Regions from separate parts of the Actinoplanes sp. NPDC051633 genome, predicted to be linked through region 4. Evidence: riboswitches for the same ligand, from Rfam matches in the RefSeq annotation. Region 4 holds a riboswitch; each other region holds the start of a gene.
The links. Region 4 has a riboswitch for cyclic di-AMP ahead of AB0M20_RS27815 (NlpC/P60 family protein). Riboswitches for the same ligand answer to the same signal wherever they lie in the genome.

Region 1: linked by a shared signal. The riboswitch ahead of AB0M20_RS11565 (C40 family peptidase) and the one ahead of AB0M20_RS27815 (NlpC/P60 family protein) in region 4 are both predicted to bind cyclic di-AMP.
Region 2: linked by a shared signal. The riboswitch ahead of AB0M20_RS01910 (hypothetical protein) and the one ahead of AB0M20_RS27815 (NlpC/P60 family protein) in region 4 are both predicted to bind cyclic di-AMP.
Region 3: linked by a shared signal. The riboswitch ahead of AB0M20_RS02185 (NlpC/P60 family protein) and the one ahead of AB0M20_RS27815 (NlpC/P60 family protein) in region 4 are both predicted to bind cyclic di-AMP.

What each region holds. Positions count from the first base shown of each region.
Region 1 is NZ_JBFAZH010000148.1:655-9,567, forward strand. It holds gene AB0M20_RS11540 (UDP-N-acetylmuramoyl-L-alanyl-D-glutamate--2,6-diaminopimelate ligase) at 1-1,341, opposite strand, end outside; gene AB0M20_RS11545 (penicillin-binding transpeptidase domain-containing protein) at 1,392-3,647, opposite strand; partial or broken gene AB0M20_RS11550 (hypothetical protein) at 3,807-4,358, opposite strand; gene rsmH (16S rRNA (cytosine(1402)-N(4))-methyltransferase RsmH) at 4,355-5,425, opposite strand; gene mraZ (division/cell wall cluster transcriptional repressor MraZ) at 5,595-6,026, opposite strand; gene AB0M20_RS11565 (C40 family peptidase) at 6,410-7,192, opposite strand; cyclic di-AMP (ydaO/yuaA leader) riboswitch at 7,199-7,356, opposite strand; gene AB0M20_RS11570 (MurT ligase domain-containing protein) at 7,774-8,913, shown strand, end outside.
Region 2 is NZ_JBFAZH010000013.1:14,523-23,435, forward strand. It holds gene AB0M20_RS01885 (ATP-binding cassette domain-containing protein) at 1-1,203, shown strand, start outside; gene AB0M20_RS01890 (hypothetical protein) at 1,352-2,233, shown strand; gene AB0M20_RS01895 (ATP-binding protein) at 2,282-2,797, shown strand; gene AB0M20_RS01900 (beta-phosphoglucomutase family hydrolase) at 2,876-3,616, shown strand; gene AB0M20_RS01905 (glycoside hydrolase family 65 protein) at 3,668-6,034, shown strand; gene AB0M20_RS01910 (hypothetical protein) at 6,100-7,119, opposite strand; cyclic di-AMP (ydaO/yuaA leader) riboswitch at 7,126-7,260, opposite strand; cyclic di-AMP (ydaO/yuaA leader) riboswitch at 7,514-7,649, shown strand; gene AB0M20_RS01915 (hypothetical protein) at 7,653-8,675, shown strand; gene AB0M20_RS01920 (ABC transporter ATP-binding protein) at 8,695-8,913, opposite strand, start outside.
Region 3 is NZ_JBFAZH010000016.1:1,097-10,009, reverse strand. It holds gene AB0M20_RS02235 (response regulator transcription factor) at 1-139, opposite strand, end outside; gene AB0M20_RS02230 (50S ribosomal protein L11 methyltransferase) at 369-989, shown strand; gene AB0M20_RS02225 (MarR family transcriptional regulator) at 1,027-1,503, shown strand; gene AB0M20_RS02220 (MDR family MFS transporter) at 1,500-3,320, shown strand; gene AB0M20_RS02215 (GAF and ANTAR domain-containing protein) at 3,395-4,102, opposite strand; gene AB0M20_RS02210 (hypothetical protein) at 4,328-4,531, opposite strand; gene AB0M20_RS02205 (hypothetical protein) at 4,568-4,738, opposite strand; gene AB0M20_RS02200 (DUF6158 family protein) at 4,988-5,224, opposite strand; gene AB0M20_RS02195 (hypothetical protein) at 5,303-5,701, shown strand; gene AB0M20_RS02190 (DUF3817 domain-containing protein) at 5,714-6,034, shown strand; cyclic di-AMP (ydaO/yuaA leader) riboswitch at 6,175-6,320, shown strand; gene AB0M20_RS02185 (NlpC/P60 family protein) at 6,334-7,290, shown strand; gene AB0M20_RS02180 (sigma-70 family RNA polymerase sigma factor) at 7,350-8,351, opposite strand.
Region 4 is NZ_JBFAZH010000608.1:61-4,573, reverse strand. It holds gene AB0M20_RS27820 (diguanylate cyclase) at 26-1,489, shown strand; gene AB0M20_RS27815 (NlpC/P60 family protein) at 1,509-2,492, opposite strand; cyclic di-AMP (ydaO/yuaA leader) riboswitch at 2,507-2,643, opposite strand; gene AB0M20_RS27810 (M56 family metallopeptidase) at 2,736-3,608, opposite strand; gene AB0M20_RS27805 (BlaI/MecI/CopY family transcriptional regulator) at 3,605-3,949, opposite strand; partial or broken gene AB0M20_RS27800 (cytochrome ubiquinol oxidase subunit I) at 4,024-4,513, shown strand, end outside.

The sequences.
Region 1 (8,913 bases), on a different contig from region 4:
CCGGCCGGCCACCTCGATGATCTTCGCCGCGGCGCCGGTGTGCTCGGCGCCGGCCCGGACGGCGGCGCGGATCGCGGCCGGGTCCTCGGTCCGCGGGTTGTCGTCGGTCACCACGACCACGTCGGCGCCGCGGGCCGCGGCCGCGCCCATCAGCGGGCGCTTGCCGGTGTCGCGGTCGCCGCCCGCGCCGATCACGCAGACCAGCCGGCCGCCGCGGGCGGAGGCCAGCTCGCGGAGGGCGGCCAGCGCGGCCACGATGGCGTCCGGCTTGTGCGCGTAGTCGACCACGCCCAGGATCTCGCCCGGCGATGCGACCTGCTCGAGCCGGCCCGGGACCCCGGGGCAGCTCGCGACGCCGCGGGCGGCGGTCTCCGGCGGCACCCCGACGGCGGTGAGCGCGGCGAGGGCCAGCAGGGCGTTCGCCACGTTGTGCCGGCCGGGCAGCGAGACACCGGCCTCGACCGCTCCGGCCGGGCCGTGCGCGGTGAAGCGCTGCCCGTACGCGGAGGGCCGGATCGCCGACGCCCACCAGCCGGCGCTGTCGTCGCCGGCCGCGGAATACGAGATCGTGGCCGGCTTGAACAGCGGGCGCAGGGCTTCATCGTCCAGATTGAGCACCTCGACGCGGCACCGGCCGTCGAAGAGTTTCGCCTTGGCCGCGAAGTAGTCGTCCACGTCGGCGTGGAAGTCGAGGTGGTCGAGGCCGAAGTTGGTGTAGCCGCCGACGTCGAAGCGCACCCCGCCGACCCGGCCCATGGACAGCGCGTGGCTGGACACCTCCATGACCACCGCCTGGACGCCGCGCTCCAGCGCGTACGCCAGCATCGCGTGCAGGTCGGTGGCCTCCGGCGTGGTCCGGACACTGTCGACGGTCAGATCGCCGAGCCGCGTCTCCACCGTGCCGATCAGCCCGGTGGTCAGCCCGGCCGCCTGCAGCCCGGCCTCGATCAGATAGGCCGTCGAGGTCTTCCCCGCGGTCCCGGTGATGCCGATCATCGTCAGCCGCGACGTCGGGTCCCCGTAGATCGCCGACGCCACCGTGCCGAGAACGGCGCGCGGGTCGTCGACGACGAGCACCGGGAGCCCAACGGCGTTCCCCGAGCCCTCGGCGTCGGTCAGGACGGCCGCCGCGCCCCTGTCCCGGGCCTCGCCGGCGAATGACGCACCGTGCCGCCGCGCCCCCGGCAACGCCGCGTACAGATCGCCCGGACGCACCTCACCGCTGGCGTGCGTGACCCCCGTGACGGTCGCGTCACCACCGGTCGCACGGGCGCCCACCAGGGCCGCGAGGTCATCCGTCCGGCGCGGCGGGACGGTCGTGGGACGGGGAATGCCGGGCACGGCGTCAGACCCTACCCGGTGTTCCGCGAACCCCTGCGAACGCCATGGCCTCAGGGAAAGATCTTGAACTTCGGCGGATTGGTGCCCGACGGCGGCACCTTGTAGTGCAGCAGCGTGGTGCGCATCATCTCGGCGAAGGCGGGCGCCGCCACGTCACCGCCGGTGCCGGTCGGCACGTCGGCGAACACCGCGATCACGTACCGCGGGTTGTCCGCCGGCGCCATGCCGATGAACGACCCCGCGTTGTGCTTGGTGTACTGGCCGTCGATCAGCCGCTTGCCCGTACCCGTCTTGCCCGCGATCCGCCAGCCGTCGACGCGCGCCTGCGTACCCGTGCCGCCCTTGCTGTCGACCACCGCCTCCATCAGCAGCCGCAGCTGCGCCGCCACCTCCGGCCGCAGCACCTGGTGGGTGGCCGGCGCCGGAGCCGGAACCGCCGGGCCCTGGTAGGGGATGGTCGCCTTGATCAGGTGCGGCTGCACATACGTGCCGTTGTTGGCGATGGTGGCGTAGCCGGCCGCCATCTGGATGAGGGTGGCGTCGACGCTGTGGCCGATCGGGATCGACCCGGCCGCCGAGCCGCTCCACTCGTCCGGCGGCAGCAGCTTGCCCTCGGCCTCGCCCGGCATGCCCTCGCCGGTGGCCCGGCCCAGCCCGAACTTCTGCTGGTACTCGTAGACGCGCTGCTTGCCGAGCTTGTCCGCGATCAGGATCGTGCCGACGTTCGACGAGTAGGCGAGCAGCCCCGCCATCGTCATCTTGGTGCCCTTCTTCTGCCGGTGCGTGTCCGAGAAGGTATATCCGCCACGCTCCAGCGCCGGGCCGATGGTCAGCACCGAGTCGGGCCTGACCAGCCCCTCCTGCAGCGCCGCGCCGAAGATGAACGCCTTGTGCGTCGAACCCGGGTCGGTGATCACGCTGGTCACCACGTCCTCGCGGTTGACCGGCTTGTAGTCGAACGGCTTCTGCGCGTCGTACGCCGGGTAGCTGGCCTGCGCCAGCACCTCGCCGGTCTTGACATCCAGCACCACCGCGCCGCCGACCGTGGCGTCCACGTCCTCCATCCGCTCACCGAGGATCCGCTGCACCTCGAACTGCAGGTCGCGGTCGATGGTCAGCTGCAGCGACGTGCCCGGCGAGGCCGGGGTCAGCTTGTGGTAGCCGCCGGGGATCTCCTTGTCGAGCTGGCCCCGCCCGGTCTCGTAGACCCGCTTGCCGTCGGTGCCGCGCAGCAGCTCGTCGTAGCGCGCCTCCAGACCCTCGAGCCCGGTGTGGTCCTCGCCGGTGAAGCCGATCAGGTTCGCCGCCAGGTCGGCGCCCGGCACGTCGCGCCGCTCGTCGCGGTCCTCGCGGATGCCCGGCAGGTTCATCGCGGCGATCCGGTCGGCCACCGCCACGTCCACGCCGCGGGCCAGGTAGACGAACCGCACGGCGCCACCGCCCGGACGCTGCTTGCGGGCCATCAGCTGGGTGAGCTTGGACGGTGCGACGCCCAGCAGCGGGGACAGCTTGGCCGCGACCTCCGCCGGCTTCTGCACCAGCTCGGGGTCGGCGTAGATGTACCGCGCCTCGACGCTGTGCGCGAGCACCTCGCCGCCGCTGTCCAGGATGCTGCCGCGCGGCGCCGGCAGCAGCACCTCGGTGAGCCGGTCCTGGCGCTGCCGCAGCAGCCGCTGCAGCGACTCCGGCGACTCGACCACCTGCAGCACGACCAGCCGCACGCCGATGGTCGCGAAGAGGGCGAGCGCCAGCACGGTGCCGAGCCTGAGCCGGCGCGCGCTGTTGGCCAGGCGCGGCGGCTCGGCCGGGACGGCGGGCGCGGGCCGTCTGCGCGGCGGGGCGCTCTTGGCCGGCCGGCTGCCGGCGACACGGCGTGGTTCCGGCGCCATCCGGGTACGCGTACCGCCCGCCCCCGCCCGGACCCGGCCGTTCTGCTTGTCCCTGGTCGCAGGCTCCCGCTTCGCTGCCGTGACCTTCTTGGCCGGCCCCCGCCTCGGTGGCTCGGGGGTCCGTTGCGGGGCGGCCTCGGGCTCCTCGGCCGGCTGCCGCTTGCGCGGCGGCGCCGGCTTTCCCCCGTCGAGCACCTGCAACGCCGGCCGGAACGGATCGGTGGTCCGCCCGGCCCGCGGCGACCGGGTGCGCTGGTCGCGCTCGGCGACGGTGCGTCCCCGCGGCGTGTACGCCCGGGCCTCGCCGATGCCGCCGAAACCGCGCCGGGCACCCTCGTCCTCCGGCGGAACGTCACGGGACGCACCGCGCCGGGGCGGCTGGCCCCGGCGCGGTGGTTCCTCGGCTCTCGGCGACACGGCTTACTGCCCCGTGCCGGGCGCGGCCGCGCCGGTGTTGCCGCCCTGCGGGGCCGCACCCTGCGTCGCCGCGCCCTGCTGCGTCGACCCGGCCTGCGCCGACCCGGCCTGCGCCGACCCGGCCGGTGCCGCGCCGTCCTGCGCGGTGATCGCCGGCTCGCCCTGGCCCGGCTTCGGCACGCCGATGATCTTGCCGTCCGGCAGCCGGATGTAGGCCGGCTCGCCCTTGACCAGGCCGTACCGCTTGGCCGCGGCGTCCAGGCTGCCCACGCTCTCGTACCCGGCCAGCTGGTTCTCCAGCTGCTGCTGCTGCTTGTCGAGCTTGACCTGCTCGTCCTGCAGCGTGCTCAACTCGAAGGAGTTCTCCATCGTCTTCGTGTTGATCAGCAGGATGCCCAGCACACCGGCCAGCACGATCGCGATGACCACCGCGATGAACGGTGCCCGCGGCGCCCGGATCGGCGCCGGCGGCGCCACCCGCAGCGCCGGCCTCGTGGTGCGCACCGGCTCGGTGACCGCGGTGTCCAGCCGCAGCGCGGCCGTCCCCTGGGTCGGCGCCGTCACGGCCGGGCTCCGGCGCACCCCCCGGGCGTCGGCACCCCCCGTGCGACGCGGCGTGTCGGTGGTGCGTGTTTCGGTGGTGCGCGCCTCGCTGCTGCGCTTCTCCGCGGTCCGGCCCCCCGACCGCGGCGCGTACGTACGCTCGCTCATCGTCCCTCCCCCTCCTGGCGTTCCCCCGGGCGTAACCGCCCTCGTCCCCCGTGCGTTGTCGACATGCGAGGCCGTTCGCGGGCGGCCCCGTCGTCGAGTCGTTCCACCGCTCGCAGCCTCACCGAGGCCGCTCGCGGGTTCGCTTCCACCTCCGCCGCGCTCGCCTGCTCCGACCCCTTTGTCAGCAGGCGAAGCTGCGGACCCGTCCCGGGCAGCTCGACCGGCAGGTCGATCGGCCCGGTGCTGCGCGCCCTCGCGGCGATGGCGCGCTTGACGATCCGGTCTTCCAACGATTGGTAGCTCATCACCACAAGGCGCCCGTTCGGGGCCAACGAGTCCAAAGCAGTCGGAACCGCAGACTCGAGTGCGGCGAGTTCGCCATTTACCTCAATGCGTAGCGCCTGAAACGTTCTTTTCGCGGGATTTCCACCCGTTCGTCGCGCGGCGGCCGGGATCGCGTCCTTGACCAGCTCCGCGAGCCGGGCCGTGGACGTGATGCGTCCCTTCTCCCGCTCGCGGACGATGGCCGACACGATCCGCGAGGCGAACTTCTCCTCGCCGTACGTCCGCAGCACCCGGACCAGATCGCCCGGCTCGTAGCCGTTCACGACCTCCTCGGCCGTGCTCCCCCGCGACTGGTCCATCCGCATGTCCAGAGGCGCGTCCTGCGCGTAGGCGAACCCCCGGTCGGGCTCATCCAGTTGCAACGACGACACACCCAGGTCGAACAGGCCACTGTGGAACCGCCCGTGGCCCGTGTTCTCGAGGCCCAGGCTCTCGAGCACCGACGGAAGCTCGTCGTAGACCGCGTGCACCAGGTGCACCCGGTCGCCGAAGCGTTCCAGCCGCCGGCGGGAGTGCTCCAGAGCCTCCGGATCCCGGTCGAGTCCGATGAGGACGACGTCCGGGAAGCGCTCGAGCACCGCCTCGGCGTGGCCGCCGAGACCCAAGGTGAAATCCACGTGTACGGCGAGCGGGAGCTCCAGCGCGGGAGCGAGCAGCTCGAGACAACGCTCGAGCAGCACCGGCACATGCGTGCCCCGTGGCTCCCCCATGTCGACCCCCAGTCGCCAGGCTCTCCTGCGTCACCCGGTCCGATCCGGACGTCGAATCCGTACCGCCAGATCCCCATCCGCTCGTGCCCGCTGCCGGCGGGCGCCGCGCCTGGCGCCGGGGAAGAGGCGCCAGGAACGCAAGCGGCTGGAGATCTCGCAGTACGGACGGGCAGTGACGCCGTCACAGTCCCCCGGGCAGCACCCCCTCTTCGATGTCCGCGAAGTCGTCCTCGCTCGCCGAGAGGTACTCGTCCCAGGACTGCTTGTCCCAGATCTCCACCCGCGTGCTCGCGCCGATCACCACCAGCTCACGGTTGAGGGCCGCATACTCACGCAGGTGCGCCGGGATCGTGACCCGGCCCTGCTTGTCGGGAACCTCGTCGTGCGCGCTGGCGAAGAACACCCGGCTGTAGGCCCGGGCGGCCTTGTGGGTGACCGGCTGCTCGCGCAGCTGCCCCGCGATGCGCTGGAACTCCGGCATCGGGAACACGTACAGGCAACGCTCCTGCCCCTTGGTGATCACGACACCTCCCGCCAGCTCGTCCCGGAACTTCGCCGGAAGGATCAGCCGCCCCTTGTCGTCGAGGCGTGGGGTGTGCGTGCCGAGAAACATCGGCCATCCCCCCTACGCCCCTGCCGGCGGTTCGCGGTCCGCCGAGTCGATGCTGGGCCGGCAGGTCCCCCCTGCCACTGCGCTCCACTCTACTCCACTTCCCTCCACTCGCAACCGGAATGGCGGCGTCCTTGAAACGGATTCGCGGATGAATTGCCAGCTCAGCGAGGTGGAGTGCCAGTGGAGGGGATTCTGGCACCCCAGCCGGTCCGTTTCCCGACATGACGCCCAGGCGGGCAGGAAATCACGTTTTTGATCATGCTTGAGAGGCCGTTCGGACGACCCGGGGAGGAAAATGGAGGGAACACGACGACGGCGGGGCGCGCATCCGAGAACCTCGGACACACGCCCCGCCGTTGCCGTGTTGCTGCCGTGCTGCTGCCTCAGATCAGGCGGCGCACCACGTAGTTACTGCTGAACATCTTGCGCTTGGACACCCGCGCACCGGAGTGCGGCGAGTCCCAGACCTTGCCGCCGCCGGCGTAGATGGCGGCGTGGTACCCGTACGAGCCGGAGCGGGTGATGATCAGGTCACCGACCTGCTTCTTGCTCTTGCTGACGGCCTTTCCGTACCTCTGCTGCAAATTCGCCTTGTGCGGCAGCTTGCGCCCAGTCGTCTTCTTGTAGACGTACATGGTGAAGCCGGAGCAGTCGAAGCGCTTGGGACCCGCGGCACCGAACAGGTACAGCGCGCCCTTGTGCTTCGCGGCCTCGTTGACCACCTTGGTGCCGTTGTTCTTGACGGTGACCTTGATGCCGTTGCTGATGCCCGCGTAGAGGCCGCCGCCGCCCAGGAACTTGAAGCGGAGCGAGGCGGTGGTCAGCGGCTTGGCGATGAAGTTGCGGGACCCCTTGGTCTGCCACGTGCTCCACTTGCCCTTGCGGTAGACCTGCAGGGCCACCCGGCCGGCGGTGACAGCCTTGCCCGTCTTCGGGTGGGTCACCTTCGCGGTCAGCTTGACCGTGTTGCCGTACAGGATGGTCCGCGTGTTGCTGGTCATCTTGACCTTCGCGACCGTCCTCGCCGCGGCCGCGGCCACGACGGGTGTGGCGGCCGCTGCCGGCTGCGTGGCCACGAGCTGACCGGCGCAGAGGCTGAGACCCAGGGACAGCGCGATGGTGCCGGTGCTGAGCTTGCGGCGCCGGCTGATACTGCTTCCGTGCACGGTAGAGATGTCCCTCCGGCACGCCTGCGAGGTTAGCTGTCGGGTTCGGGCGGGAAGGTTGCCCGGCCGCTTGTCGCGGCTTCACCCCAAGGTCCTCGGTTCGGACCGTAAATCCGGGTCCCCCGTCCCTGCCCCCTGGTGCCTTTGTTCGGTACGTGTTCTCGGGTCGTGGTCCCGGACCGGGGCAGGGCTCGGCGTGATCCGGGTGCGCACGACCGGGGAGCGGTTGCTCTCCGGCCAGACCTTGCTACCCGAATTCCCGTACGGTTGCAGAGCGTGAGCGGTGACTCTGTGTAGTTGGCACAATGGACAGTGTCCGGTTTGTGACCGACCCGAGACAAATGCCAATGCGTTGCGCACAGACGTGATCACGAAGCGTCGAAGGTTACGGGTGAGTCACGCCACACAAATTCTGCGTGATGAGATGATCATGGACGGTGGGAAGTCCCCTGTTCACGGCCCTAAACCCTTTTACCGGCCAGGATGCGATCGGCCGGACGGACGAGGCCGCCACCCACCGATTCCGGCAACTCGACGCGATGTCCGGTTCCGGTACTGTCGCGTCCGTGACGGACGGGAAGATGCCCCTACGGGCAAAGGTGGCGAGCTCCGTCTCGCGGACCGCGGCGGCGCTCTCCCGCGCGGCCGGCCGCGGCGACGGCTCGGTGATCGGCGGCTGGATCGGGCTGAAGATCGACCCCGACCTGCTGCGCAACCTGGCGGCCGGGCGGGCGATCGCCCTGGTGTCGGGCACCAACGGCAAGACGACCACCACCCGGCTGACGGCGGCCGCGCTGGGCGTGCTCGGGCCGGTGGCCACCAACTCCTTCGGCGCCAACATGCCCACCGGGCACACCTCGGCGCTGGCCAAGGCCGGCGCCACCCCGTTCGCGGTGCTCGAAGTGGACGAGCACTATCTCGACCGGGTGATCGACGAAACCACTCCCCGCGCGGTGGCGTTGCTCAATCTGAGCCGCGATCAGCTCGACCGGGCGCAGGAGGTGGCGATGATGGCGCAGAAGTGGCGGACCGCGCTCGCCGACCACCCTGACATCCGCGTGGTGGCCAACGCGGACGACCCGATGGTCGTCTGGGCCGCGATCGCCAGCCCGCACGTCACCTGGTTCAGCGCCGGCCAGCGCTGGCACGACGACTCCTGGGTCTGCCCCGAGTGCGGCTCGCCGATCGAGCGCGTCGGCGGCGACTGGCGCTGCACGGGGTGCCCGCTGCGCCGCCCGGCGGCGCAGTGGACCGTCGAGGACGACGGCGTGCTCGACCCGAACGGCGACTGGCACCTGGTCAAGCTCCAGCTCCCCGGCACGGTCAACCTCGGCAACGCGGCCACCGCACTCGCGGTCGCGGCCGAGTTCGGGGTCCGCGCCGTGGAAGGTGTCCCCCGGCTGGCCGCGGTGACCTCCGTCGCCGGCCGCTACGCCCAGGTCGAGCGCGACGGCCGCAACATCCGGCTGCTGCTGGCGAAGAACCCGGCGAGCTGGCTCGAGGCCTTCGACATGGCGGACGAGGCGCCGACCCTGCTCTCCATCAACGCCCGCGACCCCGACGGCTTCGACACGTCCTGGCTCTACGACGTCGACTTCTCCCCGTTGCGCGGCCGGTCAGTGCTGATCACCGGTGACCGCGCGTACGACCTCGCGGTGCGCCTCGAAGTGAACGGTGTGCCCTTCCGTCACGTACGTACCTTCACCGAAGCGGTCCGGGAG
Region 2 (8,913 bases), on a different contig from region 4:
GTCCTGCTGGGCCCGTCGGGCTGCGGCAAGTCGACCATTCTGCGGATGATCGCCGGCCTGGAGGATCCCACCGAGGGTGACATTCTCCTGAACGGCGAGCCGGTGCTCGACCTCGCGCCACGGGACCGGCGCATCGCGATGGTGTTTCAGGACTTTGCGCTCTATCCGCACATGAGCGTGAGCGAGAACATCGGCTTCCCGCTCAAGCTCTCCGGTGTGGAGCCCGTTCCCCGGGGCGAGCAGATCGGCAACGTGGCCAGCGCGCTGGGCATCGGCGACGTGCTCGCGCGCAAACCCGGCCAGCTCTCCGGCGGCCAGCGGCAGCGGGTGGCGATGGGCCGGGCGATCGTCCGCCGGCCCGGCCTGTTCCTGATGGACGAGCCGCTCTCCAACTTGGACAGTGGCCTGCGCGCCGAGCTGCGTGCCGAGATCACCGGCCTGACCCGCGAGCTCGGCGTGACCACCATGTACGTGACGCACGACCAGGCGGAGGCGCTCACCATGGCCGACCGCGTGGCGATCCTGCGGCGGGGCGTGCTGCAGGACATCGGCACCCCCACCGAGGTGTACGGCCGCCCGGCCACCCTCTACGTCGCCGCCTTCCTCGGCGCACCGCGGATGAACCTCCTCGAGGCCTCCGTCTACGTCCACCTCGACCGGTACATCGCGCTGAACTTCGGTGAGCAGGCGCTCTACCTGCCGTGGACCGACATCCGGGCCCGGGCGGTCGCGCACTACCACGGTGAGCGGATCGTGGTCGGCATGCGCGCGGAGGCGCTGACGCCGGTGGCACCGGACGCGCCCGGCGACGTGCTGCACGGCCGGATCCGCTATCTCGAACACCACGGGCACGAGTCGCTCGCGTACCTCGACATCGGGGCCACCGCGATCATGGTCGACGAGATGGGCAGCGCGGTGCACGACCACCAGGTCGAGGTGGGCGCCTTCAGCAAGATCAGTGCGGCGTTCTCGCGGCTCACCGGCCGGCCGTCGAACGGCGCGGCGCCGGACCGCGAGGAGACGAAGCAGGAGAGCGTGCTGGGCGAGAACGGGCGGCACCACCGGCGCCCGGCCGAGCTCGCGGTGCGGCTGGCACCGTACCCGGCGGTGTCGCCCGGCCACCCTCTCGCCGTCACGGTCCGGATGGACTCGCTGCACTTCTTCGACGACCGCGGCGACCGCATCGACGTCGGCTGGCGCTGACACACCTGAGCATCGCCGCCTATCCATTTGCTGTTACCGAACCTTGACCTCATGCCGTATCGTGCTCTGCACGTCGATGCGGGTCCGTATCGACGATAACGTTGCGACGTGTCGTGAGGGGTGAACCGGCGTGGCCAATGCATCTGGTTTGTTGGTTATCGAGCGCATCCTGCGTGACCGGCAGGGGATCTGGCAGCAGGTCGTCGAGGACCGTGACCTGCCCAAGTTGATCGGCCAGATGCTCTCCAGCACGGTGGTCGCGCTGGCCTGTTACGGAGCCGTCCTGGGGTCCTTCCACGGCTGGTTGATGGCGATGACGTCGGCGGTCAAACTGCCGCTGCTCTTCCTCGTCACGCTGGCCGTCTGCCTGCCGACGCTCTACCTGTTCAACCTGGTCTTCGGCGCACGCCTGTCGGTGCGGCAGTCGCTGGCGCTGGTGTCGGTCGCGCTGACCGTGACCGCCATGCTGGCGCTCACCTTCGCGCCGATCAGCCTGTTCTTCCGGATCACCGCCCCGGACTACGCCTTCTTCAAGCTGCTGAACGTGGCGATCCTCGGCCTGTCCGCGCTGATCGGACTGCGCTTCCTGACCGGCGGCATGCGGGTGCTCAACGAGCACGGCCTGCTGGGACCGAAGGCGGATTCCATCGCGCCGGTCAGCCCGGCCGTGCCGGCGCCGGCTCCGGCGGGTGCGCCCGTGCCCGTGCCGGCCGGTGCGCCCGCTGCCGGCGCCTCCGCTCCGGGTCCGGCCGTTCCCGCGGCCGTGGGCAACGGTCAGCCGATGCACGGCGTGCCGCTGGGCGCGCACCTCCCGGTGCGGCAGCCGCATGCCCCGATGGTCCGCCAGCCGGGCAAGCCGAGCATGACGCTGCTGTACGTGTGGATCTTCCTGTTCGGCTTCGTGGGCACCCAGCTCGCGTGGACCCTGCGGCCGTTCTTCGGCAGCCCCGGCATGAAGTTCAGCCTCTACCGCGAGATCGACGGCAACTTCTACGCGGAGATCTTCCGGACCCTCGCTCATCTCTTCTAAAGCGTGACGGCTGCCCTCGGGGCGGGCAGCCGCGTAGGCTGCTCGTCGGTGGACGAGACATTCGGACCGAGCCGGGGCCGTGATGCGTTGCGTCCGGCTCCGGTCCGGCTTCCGGAGGCCGGCGACGCGGGCGGCACCCTGTTGGATCGTGTCTTCGAGCGCCAGGACATCACGCGGGTGCGGCACGCCGTCCAGGGCCTGCTGGCCGCGTCCGGATTCGCCGGTGACCGGCTCCAGGGCTTCGTGCTGGCGGTCAACGAGATCATCACCAACGCGGTGCTGCACGCCGGCGGGCGCGGGCGGGTGGTGCTGCGCCCGGAAGGTCACTCGATCTGGTGCACCGTCACCGATTCCGGCCCGGGCATCCCGGCACGCTACCTGCACCCGCCGGAGATTCCGGAGGCGTTCGAGGTCGGCGGGCGGGGCATCTGGCTGGCGTACCGGTTGTGCGACGAGGTCACGATGGCGACCGGCCCGATCGGCACGACCATCGGGCTGCGCATGTCACGGCCCGCCGGCCGCGCGGCATCCGGCCTGGTCAACGGCCTGTCGACCGGCGGCTGATACCGTACCGGCGGCCGATGGGACGTGGGGTACCCCCGTTGCGGAGTATCCACGAGCGGGGACGACTACATTGGGGCCGTGCTCGGGCTTCCTCCTCAGGTGACCGCCTGCCTTTTCGACCTTGACGGCGTGCTGACGCAAACCGCCCTGGTCCATAACGCGGCGTGGAAACAGACGTTCGACCAGTTCCTGCAGTCCTGGTCGCAGGAGCACGGGCAGCCGTACGTGCCGTTCGACTCCGGCGCCGACTACCACGAGTACGTCGACGGCCGGCAGCGCGCGGACGGCGTACGCACCTTCCTGACCTCGCGGGGCATCACCCTGCCCGAGGGCACCCCGGACGACGCCCCCGACGCCCACACCGTGAACGGCATCGGGAACCGGAAGAACATCCTCGTCCTGCAGAAGATCAAAGAGGGCGCGGTGCAGGTCTACCCCGGATCGGTGGACTACCTGCGCGCGGCGAAGGAGGCCGGCCTGCGCCGTGCCGTCGTCTCCGCCAGCGCCAACTGCAAGGACGTCCTCGAGGCCGCCGGCATCGCCGACCTCCTCGAGGTGCGGGTCGACGGCGTCGTCGCCCGTGAGCGCAAACTGCCGGGCAAACCCGCGCCGGACACCTTCCTCTACGGTGCCGAGCTGCTCGACACCCCGCGGGAGAACTGCGTCGTCTTCGAGGACGCGCTGGCCGGTGTGGCCGCGGGGCGGGCGGGCGACTTCGGGTTCGTCGTCGGCGTCGATCGGGTCGGGCAGGCGGACGCGTTGAGGACGAACGGTGCCGACATCGTCGTCCAGGATCTGTCCGAACTCCTGACGCGATGAACGCGTAGTTCCGCCCAGACTTTCTCCTTCAGTTCATCGAGAGGCACCACCGTGATCCGTGAACGGGCGTACCCCGTCGACCCTTGGCACATCCGGGAGACCCGGCTGGACCTGGACCTGCTGGCTCAGTCCGAATCGGTCTTCGCCCTCGCCAACGGTCACATCGGCCTACGCGGCAACCTGGACGAGGGCGAGCCGCACGGCCTGCCGGGCACGTATCTGAACTCGTTCTACGAGCTGCGCCCGCTGCCGTACGCCGAGGCCGGTTACGGCTTCCCCGAGTCCGGCCAGACCATGGTCAACGTCACCAACGCCAAGCTGATGCGGCTGCTGGTGGACGACGAGCCGTTCGATGTGCGGTACGGCGACCTGCGCAACCACGAGCGCAGCCTGGACATGCGGGCCGGCACGCTGGAGCGCACCGCGGAGTGGGTGTCGCCCTCCGGCCAGGCGATCCGGATCCGCAGTGTGCGGCTGGTGTCGTTCACCCAGCGCGCGGTCGTCGCGATCCTCTACGAGGTCGAGCCGCTGAACGAGAGCGCCCGGCTGATCCTGCAGTCCGAGCTGGTCGCCAACGAGCAGTTGCCGCCGACCAGCAAGGACCCCCGGGTGGCCGCGGTGCTGGACCACCCGCTGCAGGCCGAGGAGATGCTCGAGCAGAAGTCCGGCGGCCTGCTGGTGCACCGCACCAAGGCCAGCGACCTGCGCATGGCCGCGGCGATGGAACACCTGGTGGAGACGCCGGGCCGGCACGCCATCACCACCGAGGGACACCCCGACTGGCTGCGCACCACGGTCGCCTGCAAGCTCGAGCCGGGGCAGAAACTGCGCGTGGTGAAGCTGGCCGCGTACGGCTGGTCCAGCCACCGCTCGCTGCCCGCCGTCCGTGACCAGGTCGGCGGCGCGCTGGCCAGTGCCCGGCTGGATGGCTGGGAGGGCCTGGTGGACGCCCAGCGGGAGTATCTGGACGCGTTCTGGGACCACTCCGACGTGCAGGTCGAGGGCGACCCGGAGGTGCAGCAGGCGGTCCGCTTCGGCCTGTTCCACACGCTGCAGGCCGGCGCCCGGGCCGAGCAGCGCCCGATCGGCTCCAAGGGCCTCACCGGCCCGGGGTACGACGGCCACACGTTCTGGGACTCCGAGACCTTCGTGCTGCCGGCGCTGACCTACACCCAGCCCGGTGCGGCCGCCGACGTGCTGCGCTGGCGGCACTCCACGCTGGACCTGGCCCGGGAGCGCGCGCAGACCCTCGGGCTGCAGGGCGCCGCCTTCCCGTGGCGGACCATCCGCGGCCAGGAGTGCTCGGCGTACTGGCCGGCGGGCACCGCGGGCTTCCACATCGGCGCGGACATCGCGGACGCGGTGCGGCGCTACGTGCAGGCCACCGGCGACTTCGAGTTCGAGCGCGAGATCGGCCTGGAGCTGCTGGTGGAGACCGCCCGGCTGTGGCGGTCGCTGGGCCACCACGACCGGCACGGGCGCTTCCACATCGACGGCGTCACCGGCCCGGACGAGTACACCGCCGTGGTGGACGACAACATCTACACCAACCTGATGGCGCAGCAGAACATGTTCGCGGCGGCCGAGGCGGCGAAGCGTCACCCGGACGTGGCTCGCAAGCTGGGCGTGGACGACGAGGAGACGGCCTCCTGGCGGGACGCCGCGGCGTCGGTGCACATCCCGTACGACCGGGAGCTGGGCGTGCACCAGCAGTCGCAGGGCTTCACCCGGCTGCAGGAGTGGGACTTCGAGAACACTCCGCCCGAGGCGTACCCGCTGCTGTTGAACTACCCGTATTTCGACCTGTACCGCAAGCAGGTGGTCAAGCAGGCCGACCTGGTGATGGCGATGTACGTGCGCGGCGACGCGTTCACGCCGGAGGAGAAGGCGCGCAACTTCGCCTACTACGACGCGCGCACGGTCCGCGACTCGTCGCTGTCCGCCTGCATCCAGGCGGTGCTCGCGGCCGAGGTCGGCTTCCTCGAGCTGGCCCACGACTATCTGGGCGAGGCCGCCCTGATGGACCTGCACGACCTGCACCAGAACGCGCGGGACGGCGTGCACGTGGCGTCGCTGGCCGGCTCCTGGATCGCTCTCGTCGCGGGCCTGGGCGGCATGCGTGACTTCAACGGTCAGCTGTCCTTCGCGCCGCGGCTGCCCAGCCGGATCACCAAGCTGGAGTTCTCGCTGCTCTGGCGCGGTCTGCGGCTGCGGGTCACGGTCTCGGCGGGCGACGTCACGTACTCGCTGCGCAACGGGCAGGGTTCCGCACGCCTGGTGCTGCTGCACCACGGCAAGGAGATCGAGGTGACCCAGGGCAAGTCGATCACCGTGCCGATCGCGCCGGCGCCGCCGACCGGGCCCGCACCCGAGCAGCCGGCCGGCCGTGCGCCGGTCCGCCGCGCGAGCAACATCTGAGCGGAACGAGAAACCCCGGTCTCCTCGCGGAGGCCGGGGGTTCTGTTTCTCGTCTGCCGGGGCGCTTACAACATGCTGACGTGCACGTGGTCGGTGTGGGCGCTGGCGCCGCGGTAGGACTTCCAGCCCGTCGCCGGGAGCCAGATCTGCCTGAACCAGATCACATAGAGAATGCCCAGCCGGTCCGCGTTGCGGACCAGGAACGCCATCAGGTTGTTGCCGTACTGCTTCATATCCTTGTTGTGCGCGGCCGAGAATCCGCTTTTCTGCAGCGACCAGTCGCAGGCCCGGCCCTTGGGGTGCTCGAACGGTCCGCCGTTGCGATGGCAGCCGACGAAGCGATCGAACCCGGCCTTTTTCACCTCTTTGTACATGTGCAGAGTGCGCGCGGTGATGCACCCGCCAGTGGTGGGGTCGGACACGTTGCAACCCTCCGGCGAGAAGCCGCCGTCGGAGTTGCGGGGCGCGGGGGCCGCCCGGCGCGACGTGGCCGTCACGAAGCCGCCGGTCAGGCTTTCGCCACCGACCAGGGCGAGGGCCTTCTCCGCGGCCTGCTTCTGCTTCTGCATCAGGTTGAGGTTGGCCTGCTGTGCCTTGACCTCCTGGTCGAGCCGCGCCTTGTTGCGCGCCACCTCGTCGATGGCCTCGTTGAACTCGCGCAGCTTCTCGCCGTTGAGCGCGTTCATCTCCTCGAGGGACAACGCCCGGTCGAGGAAGTCACCGGAGCCGCGGCTGTTCAGCAGGAAGCCGGCGGTGGAGATGCCGCCGGTGCGGTAACGCTGCACCGCGACCTTGCCGGCCACCGGCAGCAGCGCGTCGCGCTTCGCCTCGGCCGCGCGCACCTGCACGGCGAGGTTGAGCTGCGTCTTCGTCGACTTGGCGACCGCGGCCTTGGCCTGCAGGTAGCGCCGGCCGGTGGAGTCGAGCACCTCGTTGAGGAGGGGATTGTCGTCGCCGTCGTCAGCTGTGGACGACGAGTCGCCGGGCTCGGCGCTCGCCGGGGACGCGGGAGCGACGACCGACAGGGTCACAGCGACGAGCGGTGCCAGGGCGAGGATCAGCCACCGGCGAGGGCTTGCCGTCATGCATGTTCCTTCCGTGTGGTCCACCGACCGGGTTAGCTGACGGGTTCGGGATGGAAGCGATCCCTACCGCTTTGCAGCGGATGCACCCCAGTGGAACTCGGGTCCCCGGCTCGTCTCGCGACGATTGAGTGGTGGCCCGCCGGCGCCTTGGGGGCGGCGCCTCCTGGCAATGGCCGGACGCGAGCTTACCCGACGAAAGGCCGGTCTTCAGCACTGTCGAAGTGGACAAAAGCCTTAGCTAAGAAAGGCGTCTGTGCGTAACCTCACATCAATGTGAGTCGTTGCCTTCTCTCCGTAGTGGAATCACTGAAGGTGTTTGAAATATCGCGCTCAGTGCTACGGGTGGCGAATCTGGAATTCGTCGGTATCGTTCGTTCCGGTCTCCGTTAGGTAACGGAGACCGCCGCCTAATCGTCACAGACGAGCCGGGGACCCAAATCCCAGGTAGTGGGGTGAATCCGCGTCAGCGGTAGGGATCACTTCCATCCCGAACCCGTCAGCTAACCCGGTCGGCGGCCGAGGGAAGGACGGCAATGAGGCAGAACTCTGTCCGGAGATGGTTGGCCGGCGCGCTCGCGGTGCTGGTGGCGACGGCCGGGCTGGCGGTTGTCACGGGTACGGCCGCGACGGCCGCGCCGGGCGACAACGGCGACGACGGCGAGGGCGGCAAGAAGTCGCTGATCGAGCAGGTCGAGGACGCGTCCAAGGGCTTCGTCGAGGCCAAGGAGGCGCTGGCCAAGTCCAAGAAGCGCCAGGCGCAGCTGGTCGCCCTGCTGAAGCAGGTCGAGACCCAGCTGGGCCCGCGGCAGGCCGCGCTCGACGAGATCGCGCAGCAGAGCTACCGCACCGGCCGGCTCGGGCCGATGAAGGCGGTGCTGAGCGCCGAGTCGACGGGCAGCCTGCTGGACCGCGCCGAGACGCTGGAGACCATCGCGGTCAAGCAGGACCGGGCGGTGCGTGACCTCAAGGAGTCGCGCGACACCCGGCTGCGGGCGAAGGCCGCGGTCGACCTGGAGATCGCGAACCAGCAGAAACAGCTGACCGCCATGGCCAAGCGCAAGGCCCAGGCCGAGAACGCCCTGAAGGCGGCCGGCCAGGGCCAGGACACCGGGTCACCGGGTGGCAGCAGCAGCGGCGGCAGCAAGAAGGCCAAGCCGGGCGGCAACCTGAACGGCGGCTGCACGGTGAACGACCCGACCAGCGGTGGCTGCATCACACCGCGGCTGCTGCACGCCATGAACCAGGCCAAGTCGGCCGGCTTCGACCACTACGTGCACTGCTGGCGCGAGCAGAACAGCGGCGAGCACCCGAAGGGCCGGGCGTGCGACTTCGCCGCCGACAAGGGTGGTTTCGGCGGCGACGCGACGGGCAGCAGCAGGACCTACGGCAACAACCTGGCGAACTACTTCATCGGCAACTCGGGGACGCTGGGTGTGCTGTACGTGATCTGGTACCGCCGGATCTGGCTGCCCAGCAGCGGGTGGAAGTCGTACTCGGGCGCCGGCGGCGATCCCTCCAGCGACCACACCAACCACGTGCATCTATCGGTGAAGTGACCGGCGAGGGAGTGCGAGCCTACTTACGCATGTAGGACTCGTACTCCTTCAGCACGTCCTCGGTCGGGCCGTCGGCCCGGATCACCCCGGACTCCAGCCAGATGCTGCGCTCGCAGGTCGAGCGGATGGACGCCTCGCTGTGGCTGACCAGGAAGACCGTGCCCGCCTCGGCGCGCAGCTCGCGGACCCGCTCCTCGCTGCGCCGGCGGAATTTCGCGTCGCCGGTGGCCAGCGCCTC
Region 3 (8,913 bases), on a different contig from region 4:
CCAGACTCAACGCTTCCTGCCCGGTTCGGGCATGTCCGACATACCGCAGGTCAGGCTGCCCACGCAGGGCAACACCGAGCAGTTCGGCGAAGGTCTGATGGCCGTCCACGACGAGCACCGTGATCGTCGCGTCACTCATGAGCCACCCTCCTTCGGACATCGAACACAGTCGCCAGAGTCTATGTTCACCCGCCAAGAATGCCCGCCGTATGAACAGTCTGATCGAGTACGCGTCTCGGGAGCGTTCCCACTGCCCGCCCGCACACCGGTTCAGCCCATCCGGCTGTGATAACAGGTCTTTCGGTCGAGCGCACCCCCTCACGCCACGGTGGAACGTTCTTGTCGTACCCCGCCCGCACAATTCTCCCGTGCTGAGTCGCGTACCCCTGACGCCCGAGATATCCCTGCACCTGGCCGAGCCCGGCCGCGGGCTCTTCGACGTGTCCGGCGGTGAGTTCCACAGCGACCGGCCGCCGCCGTTCTGGTCCTTCGCCTGGGCCGGCGGTCAGGCCCTCGCCCGCTACGTCCTGGATCATCCCGACCTGGTCCGCGCCCGCCGGGTGACCGACCTCGGCACCGGCTCCGGGCTCGTGGCGATCGCGGCCGCCCGGGCCGGCGCGGCCGCGGTGACGGCGGTCGACAGTGATCCCGCGGCGGTCGCGGCGGCGCTGCGCAACGCGGCGGCCAACGACGTGGTCATCGCGGCCGCGACCACCCCGCCGCCGGCCGCCGACGTCGTGCTGGCCGGTGACGCGTTCTATACGGAGCGGGTGGCCGAGCAGATGACCGCGACGCTGCTCGCGGCCCGGCGATCGGGCGCTCGCATCCTGGTTGGCGACCCGGGGCGGGGGTATTTCCCGGAGCGGCTCTTCGACCGCACGGCCGAGTACGACGTGCCGGTCCCGCCCGCGCTGGAGTCGACGCAACGGCTGACCACGATCGTGTGGGAGATGCGAAACACAATGCGTTCAGCAAACAACCACTTGTAGGCTACACGCATCTGAAGGCCGACCCACGAGGACAGCAGTGACAGAGCAGGGCGCCGCCGGTCGTCTGGCCGGGGAACTTGTGCGATTCACCCGCCTGGGCGCACGGGCCAAAGGCATGCTCAACGTCGGAGATCTCGGCGCCGAGTTCTCCGCACTGATGCTGCTGTTCCCGTTGCGGCATATGGGACCGATGCGGGTCACCGACCTCGCTGAGGTCAAACAGGCCGACCCGTCGACGGTCAGCCGGCAGGCGGCGCAGCTCGTCAAGGCCGGCCTGGCGCGCCGCGAGGCCGACCCCGCGGACGGCCGGGCCTCGCGCCTGGCGGTCACCGAGGCCGGCCTGGCCGCCTGCGCACGGATGGCGGACGCACGGCACGCACTGCTGAGCCGGGCCCTCGCGGACTGGCCGCCGGAGCGGGTCGAGCAGTTCGCCGCCCTGTTCGCCGATTTCAACAGCTCCGTCGAGGCGCTCCTGCGCAGTGACTCGGCCGCCACATCACGGGAGAACGCGTGAGCGACACAACCACCGCGCCGGCTCGAGGCGGGGCATCCGCCCAGCCCTCGGCCGACTTCACGCACCGCCAGATCATCACGGTGCTGATCGGCCTGATGATGGGCATGTTCCTGGCCGCCCTCGACCAGACCATCATGGCCACCGCGACGCGCACCATCGCCGACGACCTGAACGGCTTCGACCTGCAGGCCTGGGCCACCACGGCCTTCCTGATCACGTCCACGATCTCGACGCCGCTGTACGGCAAGCTGTCCGACATCTACGGACGCCGGCCGTTCTTCCTCTTCGCGATCGGCATCTTCATCGTCGGCTCGATCCTCTGCGGCCTGTCCCAGAGCATGTACGAGCTGGCCGCCTTCCGCGCCATCCAGGGCATCGGCGCGGGCGGCCTGATGTCACTGGCCCTGGCCATCATCGGCGATATCGTCCCGCCCCGGGAGCGCGCCAAATACCAGGGCTTCTTCCTGGCCGTCTTCGGCACCGCCAGCGTGATCGGCCCGATCCTCGGCGGTTTCTTCGCCGGCGCCGACACCCTGCTCTGGGTCGACGGCTGGCGCTGGGTCTTCTACCTCAACGTGCCGATCGGCATCGCGGCGATGATCGTGGTCGCCCGGGTGCTGCACCTGCCGCACACGCGGGTCAACCACCGCATCGACTGGCCCGGCGCGCTCACGCTGATCATCGGTCTGGTGCCCCTGCTGACCGTGGCCGAGCAGGGCCGCGACTGGGGCTGGGGGTCCGGCCGGTCGGTCGCCTGCTTCGTGATCGGTGCGATCGGCCTGGTGGCGTTCGTGTTCGTCGAGCGGGCGTACAAGGAGGAGGCGTTGCTGCCGCTGCGGCTCTTCGGCAACCGGACGGTCGCGGTCAGCTCGGCGTCCAGCACGATCCTCGGCATGGCGATGTTCGGCGGCCTGATGACCGTCCCGCTGTACCTGCAGATCGTCAAGGGCTCGTCTGCGACCATGGCCGGCCTGCAAATGATCCCCTTCGTGGTCGGCATCATGGGCGGCTCGATCCTGGCCGGGCAGCTCATCGCCCGCACCGGCCGCTATCGCATCTTCCCGATCGTGGGCAGCGTCCTGATGGTGGTGGCGCTCGGGCTCTTCAGCATGATCGGCGCCGACACCCCGCTGTGGCGGGTCATGCTGATCATGGTGGTGATGGGCCTCGGCCTGGGCGGCAACATGCAGCCGATGATCACCGCGGTGCAGAACGCGGTGAGCCCCCGCGAGATCGGCGTGGCGACCAGCTCGGTGGCGTTCTTCCGCTCGATGGGCGGCACGCTCGGCACGGCGGTCTTCCTCTCCGTGCTGTTCAACGTGCTGCCGGGCAAGATCAACGATGCGTTCGGCGCAGCGCGCAACACTCCGGAGTTCCAGCAGGCACTGGCCGCCGACCCGAGTCAGGCCCGGGTGCTGCAGCAGGCGCAGGGCGGCGATGCGCTCAGCGACACCTCGTTCTTGAGCCGCCTCTCCGACGTGGTCGCGCACCCGTTCAAGGAGGGCTTCTCCGACGGCATCCAGATCGTCTTCCTGATGGCGCTGGCGGTGATGGTGATCGGCCTGATCATCGTCTTCTTCCTGCCGGAGATCCCGCTTGCGCAGCGTTCGGCGCAGCAGCAGCGGGCGGCGGACGCGCTGGCCGCGGAGAACTCCGACGGAGTCCCGGGCGAGGTCGGCGCGGGCCCCGACGCCGGCACGCCGCACAACACGGTCGCCGGCTCAGACGGCGGCACGCCGAACGGAAGGGCCGCCGGTGCGCACCGGGCGGATCCCGACCGGGTTCCGGCCGGCCAGGATGGCAACCCACCGAGCTGACGGCGATGTGACGAACGAGGGGATGCGGGCCACCGGCCGGCATCCCCTCAGCCGTCTTCCAGCGGCCTTCGGATTCAGTGGCCGGGCTCTCGGGTCCGTGCCGCCGCGGCGATCAGCCTCTCCGCCACCGTCTGACGATCCAGGCCGAGCCGCTGGGCGGTCTCCTGCAGCACGTCGTAGGCCTCGCGCACCCCGCACCCGCGCTGCGCGATGATCACGCCGATCGCCCGGTCCACCGTCGCTCCCTTGCTCAGGGCCGCCCGGCGGGCCAGCTCACCCAGCAGGATCTCCGCCTGGTTCACGATCGCCATCGCGGTGAGCAGCAGCTCGGGCGCGACGCCGTCGGGTCCGCGCACGAACAGGCTCAACGCCCCGACCGACTCCCGTTGCACGTCGAGCGGGATCGCGGCCACCGACTGCACGCCCTCGTCCCGCGCGCACTCCGCGAGAGCGGGCCAGCGCGGGTCGGTGACCAGATCTTGCGTGGTGACCAACGTGCGGGTACGCGCCGCGTCCAGCCCCGGTCCCTGTCCGGTCCGGTACTGGCAGTCGTCGACGAGCCGTCCCTCCCCGCCCGAGGCGGTCAACGTCAGCGGCTCGCCCTCGGTGATCGAGACGATCGAGCAGCGCACCGCGCCCGGCACGGCTCCCACCGCGAAGACCGCGAGCCGATCCAACGCCTGCGACAGGTCGTCGGTGGACAGCAGCCGCTCAGAGAGCTCATGCAGCAGCCCGGCAATCTCGACGGGATGCGGCCTCGCGGGCTCGACGACGACGGGCACGGCTGGTCCATCCACGAGAGGTTCGAGAAGCTGAGCCGGCACCGCGGACGCGGGACCGGTGACCACCTCGGGCTTGCGGGCCTGAGCTGTGCGGCGTGTCTGGTTGGGAGCGGCCGCGCCGCCTATCTGCGGCGCTCGCCGAGGGACGACGCGCCCGGCGCTCCGTCGAGGGTCAGGCACGCGAGGATCCTGCCACGTCCAGCGCAGACACGAAAGTTTGTGCCCCTATCGGGTTCCTTCGGCGGGTGTGACCGTCTCTCCCGAGGTGCGGTTTTCCCGAGCTAAGCCGAGATTGTCCTCGCGTTCGTCCGACTCCTCGAGGATCGCCTCGGCCTGCGCCTCGGGATCGGCACTGCCGGCCGCCCGCTCTTCCGGCAGCAGGTCGGCCGCCCGCCGCTCGGCCCGCTCATCACCCTCGTGGAAGCTCATGAAGATCGGATACCCGGCCTGTCCCCCGGTAATCCGTCAGGGTGGGCCGTCGCGGTCGAGGCCCGACCAGCCCTCCGGGCTCTCCGGCTCGCCGTCGTCACCCTCGCTGGAGACGTCCGAGTCGACGGTGGTGTCCTGGTGCTCGTTGGCGAAGTCGACGTCGGTCTCGTCCTCGTCGAACGCCTCAAGATGATCCTGCTGGGTCATGCCGCCCGACTACCCGAGCGCCCCGCCCGCAAACAGTTGGTGTGGCCCGCGTCACAACCGGTCATGGAATCGTGACGGGTGGTCGAAGGTTGAGAACAGATGTCGGTGCGACCAGTGTCCCCGGGCCTCACCCTTTGCCTTCACGGACTACCGTTCGGCTGGAGCCGTGTTGTGCCTTTCGCCGCGAGGCGACCTGCGCACCGACATCCGCGCCGCCCCCGATCTCGGGGGCGGCGCATTGCTTTCCGGCTAGAAGTCCTGGGTGAGCCGCGACGGGTCGACCTCGCGGCCGGGATAGCGCGCCATGTATTCGGTCTCCAGCTCGGCCGTGCGGCGCAGATGGTTGTCGAGCGCCGCGTCCGGGCCGTGGCGCAGTGTCTGCAGCCTCGTCCGGTGCAGGCTGGCCAGTTCGCGGAACAGGTCGTCGTCGCCCAGCCCGGCCGGGTCGATGCCCGTCTCCGAAACGACAAGATCGGGATCCGTCATCACACACCTCCATGGATTGCTGGTGCACAGCGTGCCCGCCGAGGCGGTCACCGAAACGGCGCGGCTACGCTGACAGGCATGAAAGGGTTGTGGACCCCGGCGTGGATCGCACGCCACGTGGCCGCGCTCGTTCTGATCCTCGCCTTCCTCGCCCTTGGCTGGTGGCAATACACGCGAGCCGCCGGTGGCAATGCACTGAGCTGGGGATACACGGTGCAGTGGCCGGTCTTCGCGGGCTTTGTCGGCTTCCTGTGGTGGCGTGAGGTCCAGCTGGCCCGCAAGGGCGTGCCGACTGCGGAGAAGGCCCGCAGAGGCGTGCCGACGGCGGAGAAGGCCGAGGTCGGCCGGCCGGTCCGAGTTCCCAGCCGAGCCGTGGCGCAACCCGACGACCCCGAGCTCGAGGCCTACAACGACTACCTCGCCTGGCTGGCCGCCCACCCGGGCGCCCGCCCCGGCGACTACCCGGGCAAGAGATAAGGAACGTGCATCGTGCAGGGAGCCCTGACCCGCTATCGGATCATCGCCTGGATCGTCGGCGTGGTGCTGATCGTCCTGGTCGTGATCGGCATGCCGCTCAAGTACCTGGCGGACAACGACGCGGTGGTCGCCGGCGTCGGGCCGGCACACGGCTTCCTCTTCATCCTGTACGTGCTGGCCACCTTCGACCTGGGCCGCCGTCTGCGCTGGCCGCTGCCCAGGATGGTGCTGATCATGCTGGCCGGCACGATTCCATTCCTGTCCTTCTGGGCGGAGCGAAAAGTGTCACGCGGGTGGGCTCGAAATGCCGAAAGTGACGCTCTGAAAGCGTAGGAATACTGGCCGCTATCTGGATCATGGTGACTTTACCGGCCATTGGCTTAAGTCACTCTAAGAAAGCCTTGCCTTTCCGTGATCCATCGATAAGTTAATGCGGTTGGATCGGTCCGCAGCCACTCCCCTCCGGTGGCGCCGGCCCAACGCCGCCGAGTCGGTCCCCCAGGCCGATCCGGGGAACCAGGTTTCCGGGGCGAATCCGTCCGTGACAAAACGGACGGTAGGGCTCTTCTTCCCAGCCCGAGTCCGTCAGCTAACCCGGTAGGCGGCACACGCGGAAGAAAGGCCACAAAGCGTTGTCCCACGTCCGTACGAGGTTCCGGACGCTCGCCGTCGTCATGATGGCGCTGGCGATCACCGGCACGGCCGCGACGGCCGCCCAAGCGGCACCGTCGAGCGACGTCAACAAGAAGATCCAGAAGGCATCGGACCAGCTCGAGGACGTCGTCGAGTCGTACAACGCGATGCGGATCAGTCTCGCCAAAAGCAAGGCGGACGAAAAGAAGCTGGTCCAGTCCCTGGGCCCGGCCAAGGTCGCCCTCGCCGCCGCCAAGGTCGAGATGCAGAACATCGCGAAGACGGCGTACAAGAACGGCGACGTCGGCACGATCAACGTCGTGCTGGAGGGTCCGGGCAGCCTGCTCGACCGGATGAGCGTGCTCGATCAGATGTCGCGCAGCAGGCAGCGGCAGATCGACAACTACACCGCCACGACGAAGAACTTCACGACGCGGCAGGCGGCTCTCAAGGCGACGCAGGTCAAGCAGACCGCCGAGGTCAACGAGCTGGCGGCCCGCAAGAAGAAGATCGAGGCCGACCTCAAGAAGCTGTACGACATGCGCAGCGCCGCGTATGGCAAGCCGACCTCGTCGGGCAGCAAGTACACCGGTCCTGTGCCGACCATCGCGGGTTCGGCCGGCAAGGCGGTCTCGTTCGCGTACAACGCCATCGGCGTCATGTACAAGTACGGCGCCGACGGGCCGGACGGTTACGACTGCTCCGGGCTGACCTCGGCGGCGTGGCGCAAGGCCGGCAAATCGCTGCCGCACAACGCGGCCGCGCAATACTCGGCCACCGCGCGGATCAGTAAGTCCGAGCTGAGACCAGGTGACCTGATCTTCTACCGGAGCAACGGCCACGTCGCGCTGTATGTCGGCGGTGGACAGATCATCGACGCCTCACACGCCGGCGAGCCGGTGAAGAAGCGCACGATGAACATCATGACCCCGAACGGATACGGCCGGGTCAAGTAGCGGACGAGCGCACGAAAAAGGGCCGGGTCACCCCGGCCCCTTTTTTCGTGCTCGAAACCTTACGCGGCCTGCAGGCCCTCGGCCCGCGCCAGCTCCCGCAGCCGGCCCAGCGCCTGGATCTCCAGCTGGCGGATCCGCTCGCGGGAGAGGGAGAAGCGGGAGGCGACCTCGGTGAGCGAGTGCTCGCGGCCGTCCTCGAGGCCATACCGCGCCCGCATGATGCCGGCCGACCGGTCGTCGAGGTGGTTGAGCAGACCCTCGATGCGCGACCGCTCCAGCGCGGTCAGCACGATCTCCTCGGGCGAGGGGGCGTCACCGTCGGCGACCAGGTCACCGAGGTTGGTGTCGCCGTCGTCGCCGACCGGGGTGTCCAGCGACACCGTGTCCTGCGCCCAGCGGGTGAGCTCGTTGACACGCTCCACCGTCACGCCCAGCGCCTTGGCGATCTGCTCGGGCTCCGGGTCGGCGCCGAGCTCGCGAACGAGCTGGCGGGTGACGTTGCGCATGCGGTTGACGTCCTCGACGAGGTGCACGGGCAGGCGCACGGTGCGCTCCTGCTGCGCGATCGCCCGGCTGATCGCCTGGCGGATCCACCACGTCGCGTACGTCGAGAACTTGTAGCCGCGCTCGTAGTCGAACTTCTCGACCGCGCGAACCAGGCCGGTGTTGCCCTCCTGGATCAGGTCGAGCATCGGCATGCCGGAACGTACGTACCGACGCGCGATCGACACGACCAGTCGCAGGTTGGCGCGGATGAACAGGTCCTTCGCGCGCTGCCCCTCGGTGACCAGCCGCTCCAACTCCTCCCGGCTGACACCCCGGCGGATCTCGGTCTGCTCGAGCAGGTGCTCGGCGTACAGGCCGGCCTCGATCGCCTTGGAGAGGTCGACCTCTCGGGCGGCATCCAGCAGAGGTGTCCGGGAGATCTCGTGCAGATACACGCCAACGAGGTCGCGCTCCTCGGCGACCTCATCGGTCCGCATCACGGTGTTCTTCTCCACGCTGTCCACGGTCCCCTCATTGCCTTCACTAACCCTGTTACGGGCGATACCTGCGTCCATCAGTCCCTCCCCGTAACGTCCGCAGAACCTGCGATGCCGAACTGCGCTGCGTGCTGAACGTCTGCGTTGCTGAACTTCGCTATGCACAACAGATGGCGTCCCGAAGTGATTCCGGCTGGTGAGTCGAAAGTGTCACGAATGTCTGAGCGTGCGCTGAGAGCCCGGTGCATACTTACTGAAGAGCGCCATCGCATAGTCATTCGGAGCCGCACCCGCCGGCGGATGCGTTCTGTCGCATACTCGTCGCCCGCTTCATGACACCATCGACCCCTCGTCCGCCGCAGCGACGGGCATCACGACCACTCCTGCGACGCTCGTCACTACCCTGTACGGCCTAGTAGCCAAGAGGGTTCAGCCCCAAGATCGGCGGGTTGCCGCGGGCCCTGATGCAATCTCTGCACGAAACGGCCCCGTCACCACGGTGGAACGGGACCATCAGCCACAATGCGCCACGCTGCGCTGCAGTTCACTCGCCCATCCGGGTGACTGACATCCTTTTGCACAATGCCGTGCCCTGTCGAACCGCTTCCTCTACACGACGTGACGGAGAACACATCTGCCT
Region 4 (4,513 bases):
GTGGCGGTGGTGGAGGGACAACGAGATGCGAGCGGACAGGTTCCGGGCATTCCGGGCCATGGTGGAGCGGTTCGGCCGGGATGGCCTGGAACCGCTCGCCGCGCTGGTCGTCATCGTCGTCCTGCGCCAGTTCGGGCTGTCCGGCAACACGCCGCTGTGGTGGATCGCCGTGGCCCTGGTGGCCGGCGCCGCCTGGCAGCAGTCCGGTGTGCAGCGGTGGGTCTCCGGCGGCCGGCCGGGCGGCCGGCTGTGGCTCCGGATCGCCGTGCACGTGCTGCTGACCACCGCCGTCATGTACATGGTCGGGTGGGGCGCGCTGCTCGCGGTCGCGCACCTGCACATCTTCACGCTGTACCTCAGGGCGGACGGCTCCCGGTCGTGGAAGCCGCTCGCCGTCAGCAGCGCCGTCTCCATCGGGCTCGGCGAGCTGGCCTTCATGACCGGGCTCCTGGAAAGCTACCTGCCCCTGCCCCAGGGCCACGGCGTCTCCATGCTGATCGCTCTGGGCACGCTGACGACCGCCCGCGTGATCGGGCACTCCACCGAGCAGCGGGAGCGGGCCGAGGCCGCGCTGCGGGCCGGCGAGGAGCGGTTGCGGGCGCTGCTGCGGGACGGCTCCGAGGTGATCACCATGTCGGAGGCGAACGGCACGGTCACCTACGCCAGCCAGGCCATCGCCCAGGTGATGGGCTATTTCCCGAACGACGTGGCCGGCAAGCGGCTCCGGGAGTACGTGCACCCGGACGATCTGCTGGCCGATGCCGAGCTGCACGAGCGGGTGCTGGCCGCCGACGACAGCGTCGAGCACACCGCCGAGATGCGGTTCCGGCACGCCGACGGCGCCTGGCACTGGCACGAGGTCATCCTGCGCAACATGCTGTCGCACCCCCAGGTGCACGCCGTGGTCGGGCACCACCGGGACATCACCGAGCGCCGGGCGGTACAGGACCGGATCGCGCACGCCGCCGCGCACGACAGCCTCACCGGGCTGGCCAACGGGCCGACGCTGACCCGCGACCTGGAGCGCGCCCTCGCCCACGGCACCCGCTACCAGCACCCGGTCGGGTTCCTCTTCCTGGATCTGGACGGCTTCAAGCTGGTCAACGACACGTACGGGCACGAGGTGGGCGACCGCCTGCTGAACGCCATCGCGGACGTGGTGCGCCGGACCGTCCGCGACACCGACACGGTGGGCCGGCTGGGCGGCGACGAGTTCGGCGTGGTGCTCACCCGGGTCGGCGGCGCGGACGAGGCGATGGCCGTGGCCTCCCGCATCATCGAGGGCATCGAGCGCAACAGCTCGGTCGCCGGCCTGCGCCTCGACGTGGGCTGCAGCATCGGCGTGGCGATGGCCTTCCCCGGCGGCACCGACGCGAAGACCATGCTGCGCCACGCGGACGCGGCGATGTACCGGTCGAAGCGCCGCACCCGCAACGGTTACGAGCTGTACGTCGAGGAGGACCTCGACGCGCCCTGGCTCAACTACTGACCGGTCAGCCCGTGATCCGTCAGCCCGGTCGCCGGTAGCCCGCGATCGGCCCCCGGTCGATGGACGCCATGCGCACGTGGTCGCCGGTGTGCGGGGCGTGCACGACCTTGCCACCGCCGATGTAGAGGGCGACGTGGTGCAGGCTGCCCGGATAGTAGAAGACCAGGTCGCCGGGTTGCAGGTCGGCCTTGCCGATCGCCCGGCCCTGACCCCACTGATCCCTCGTGTAGTGCTCGAGGTGCACGCCGACGGCGGCCCACGCGGTCTTGGTCAGGCCGGAGCAGTCGTAGCCGCCGGGGCCCTCGGCGCCGAACACGTACGGCTTGCCGATCAGCGAGCACGCCTTCTGCGCGGCCCGGCCGCCCTTGTCGTTGGTGTAGGTGACCGGGCAGGGGCCGGTGCGCAGCGGGCCGTCGTCCTGTCCGGCGTCGCCGTACGCCTGGACCCGGAGCTTCTGCAGGTCGGCGATCTTCTTCTCGATCGAGGCCTTGCTGCGGGCCAGCGCGGTGTCCTGGGTGGCCAGCGTCGCGGTCAGCGTGTCCAGGTCGGCCTTGTCGGAGGCCAGCTTGTCGCGCAGGTCGGAGACGTCCTTGACCTCGGCCCGCTGGTGCTTCGCGTACTGGTCCAGGAACATCAGCTTGTCGGTCAGCCCACCCGGGTCGCCGGTCATGATCAAGGCCTTGACGGCTCCGGGCGACCCCTGCTTGTACGCGTCCGCGGCCAGGCCCCGCACCTGCGCCATGGCGACGTTGACCTCCACCTCGAGCGGGGTCAGGCGCTTCTGGAGGGCCGCCTGCTGCCGGCGGTTGGCGACCAGCTTGTTGTGCACGTTGTTGTACTGCTCGATGACCGGCTCCAGCTTGTTCCACTGCTGGTCGATCTGGTCCTCGACGCTGCCGGGCGAAGGCACTGAAGGCACGGCCTGCGCCGGGGCGACGGGGACGACGATGGTGGCCGCGACGGCGGCAAGAACGCAGAGCAGGCGACGGGCTGCGCGGCTCACGTTAGGGCGTATCCCTTTCTTCCCTCGGCCGCCGACCGGGTTAGCTGACGGGTTCGGAAGGGAAGCGCTCCCGGCCGCAGACCTCGCGGCTTCACCCCATGGGACTTCGTGGGTCCCCGGCTCACTCAACGTGATTGGGCGGTGGCCGGACAGGTCGCCCGGGGGTGGGCGATGGGGGCTGTCAGGCCGGGCACCACCGTACTAGCAAAGGGGTTGATCGGAAACTCGACGCCCGGGAGTGACTTACAGTGGCCATCTGCTGACGGCCGCACTGAGCCACGGCACCACGACCACCACGGTCGGGAGCACCAGCAGGGCGACGGCGACGACCACGACGACGGCGGTCAGCGCGGGCGAGGTCGTCATCGCCCCGGCGAGCCGGTCGAGTCGCCGGCCGCGGCCGTCTCCCCCGTCGCTCAGTCGTTCCAGGGCCCCGCGCACCGTTCGCGGGCCGACGCGGGCGGCCGCCGCGTCGTCGGCCACCATCTCGAGCAGCAGGTTGACCGCGTCCAGCGGCGCCCGCGACCGCAGCGGCCGCGGCACCGCCTTGTAGAACGCGGTGAACGACTCGCGGACCAGCTCGTGGCGGTGCCGCAGGTGGGCCTGCTCGTGCGCGATGACGGCGGCGACCTGCGCGTCGTCGAGCACGTCGAGAGCGCCACCGGTGAGCACGACGCGAGGCTCCCGGCCCGCGACGCAGTAGGCGAGCGGCTGGGCGCCGTCCAGGATCCGGAGATTGTCCACATCGAGGCCGGCGCGCTGCTCGGCCCGATCCAGCAGATCCACCAGCAGCCGGTGCCGGGCGCGCCTGGCGCGGGACCGCCACATCACCCCGGCGAGGGACACCAGCAGCCGGACGACGATCAGCGCGGCCACGGCCAGGGCGGCGACCAGCACGGCCACCGCGACCCGGCGGCCGCTGCCCGCGGCGCGGACCAGCTCCTCCGGCCCGGCGAGCACCACGCCGAGCGCGCACAGCACGCCGGCCAGGGTGATCGCCTGCCAGAGCAGCACCGCGGCGGCGGGCGCGCGGTCCGGCCAGCGGGCGCCGGCCAGCGCGCCGGGCACGACCAGCGACAGGGTCAGCCCGAGCGCGCCGAGCAGCAGCGCGGTCACGCCTTTTTCGCGGCCTCGATGGCGGCGGCGATGGCGTCCGGCGGGAGCTGACCGACGAAGTACGCCAGAGCCGCGTCCTGATCGGGCGTGTCGCTCAGGGCGTCCAGCATGAGGCTCGCGGTCATCTGCTCACGGGTCTGCGCCGGCGCGTACCGGTAGGCCCGGCCGTCCTTCTCCTGCACCACCACGGACTTCTTCGCCAGCCGGTCGAGCACGGTCATCACCGTCGTGTAGGCAAGGCCGCGCCCGCTCAGCCGCTCGTGGACCTGCCGCACCGTGAGCGGCTCCCCCGCCGCCCACAACTGCGTCATGACCTCGCGTTCCAGGTCTCCCAGCGCCATGTGAGCCAGTCTACTGCACGACGTCGTACTACGCGACGTAGTATCTACTACAGGACGTCGTAGGGGAGCCTCGCATGGACGTGCTCGACCTGACCCGGCTGCAGTTCGCCGTCGTCACGATCTACCACTACTTCTTCGTGCCGCTGTCGATCAGCCTGGCGGCGATCGCGGCCGGGCTGCAGATCGCGTGGCTGCGTACCCGTCAGGATCGGTTGCTGTTCCTGACGAAGCTGACCGGGAAGTTGTTGATCATCACCTTCGCCGTCGGCGTCGTGACCGGGCTGGTGCAGGAGTTCCAGTTCGGCATGGGATGGAGCGCGTTCGCCCGCTTCTACGGCGACGTCTTCGGCCCGACGCTGGCCATCGAGGGGATGCTCGCGTTCTTCCTCGAGGCGACGTTCCTCGCGCTGTGGTATTTCGGCTGGGACCGGCTGCCGCGGATGCTGCACCTGGCGACGATCGTCGTGGTGGCGATCGGGACACTGCTGTCGGCGTTCATCATCCTGGCCGCCAACTCGTTCATGCAGAACCCCGTCGCGTACGAGCTCGACCCGGCGACCGGGC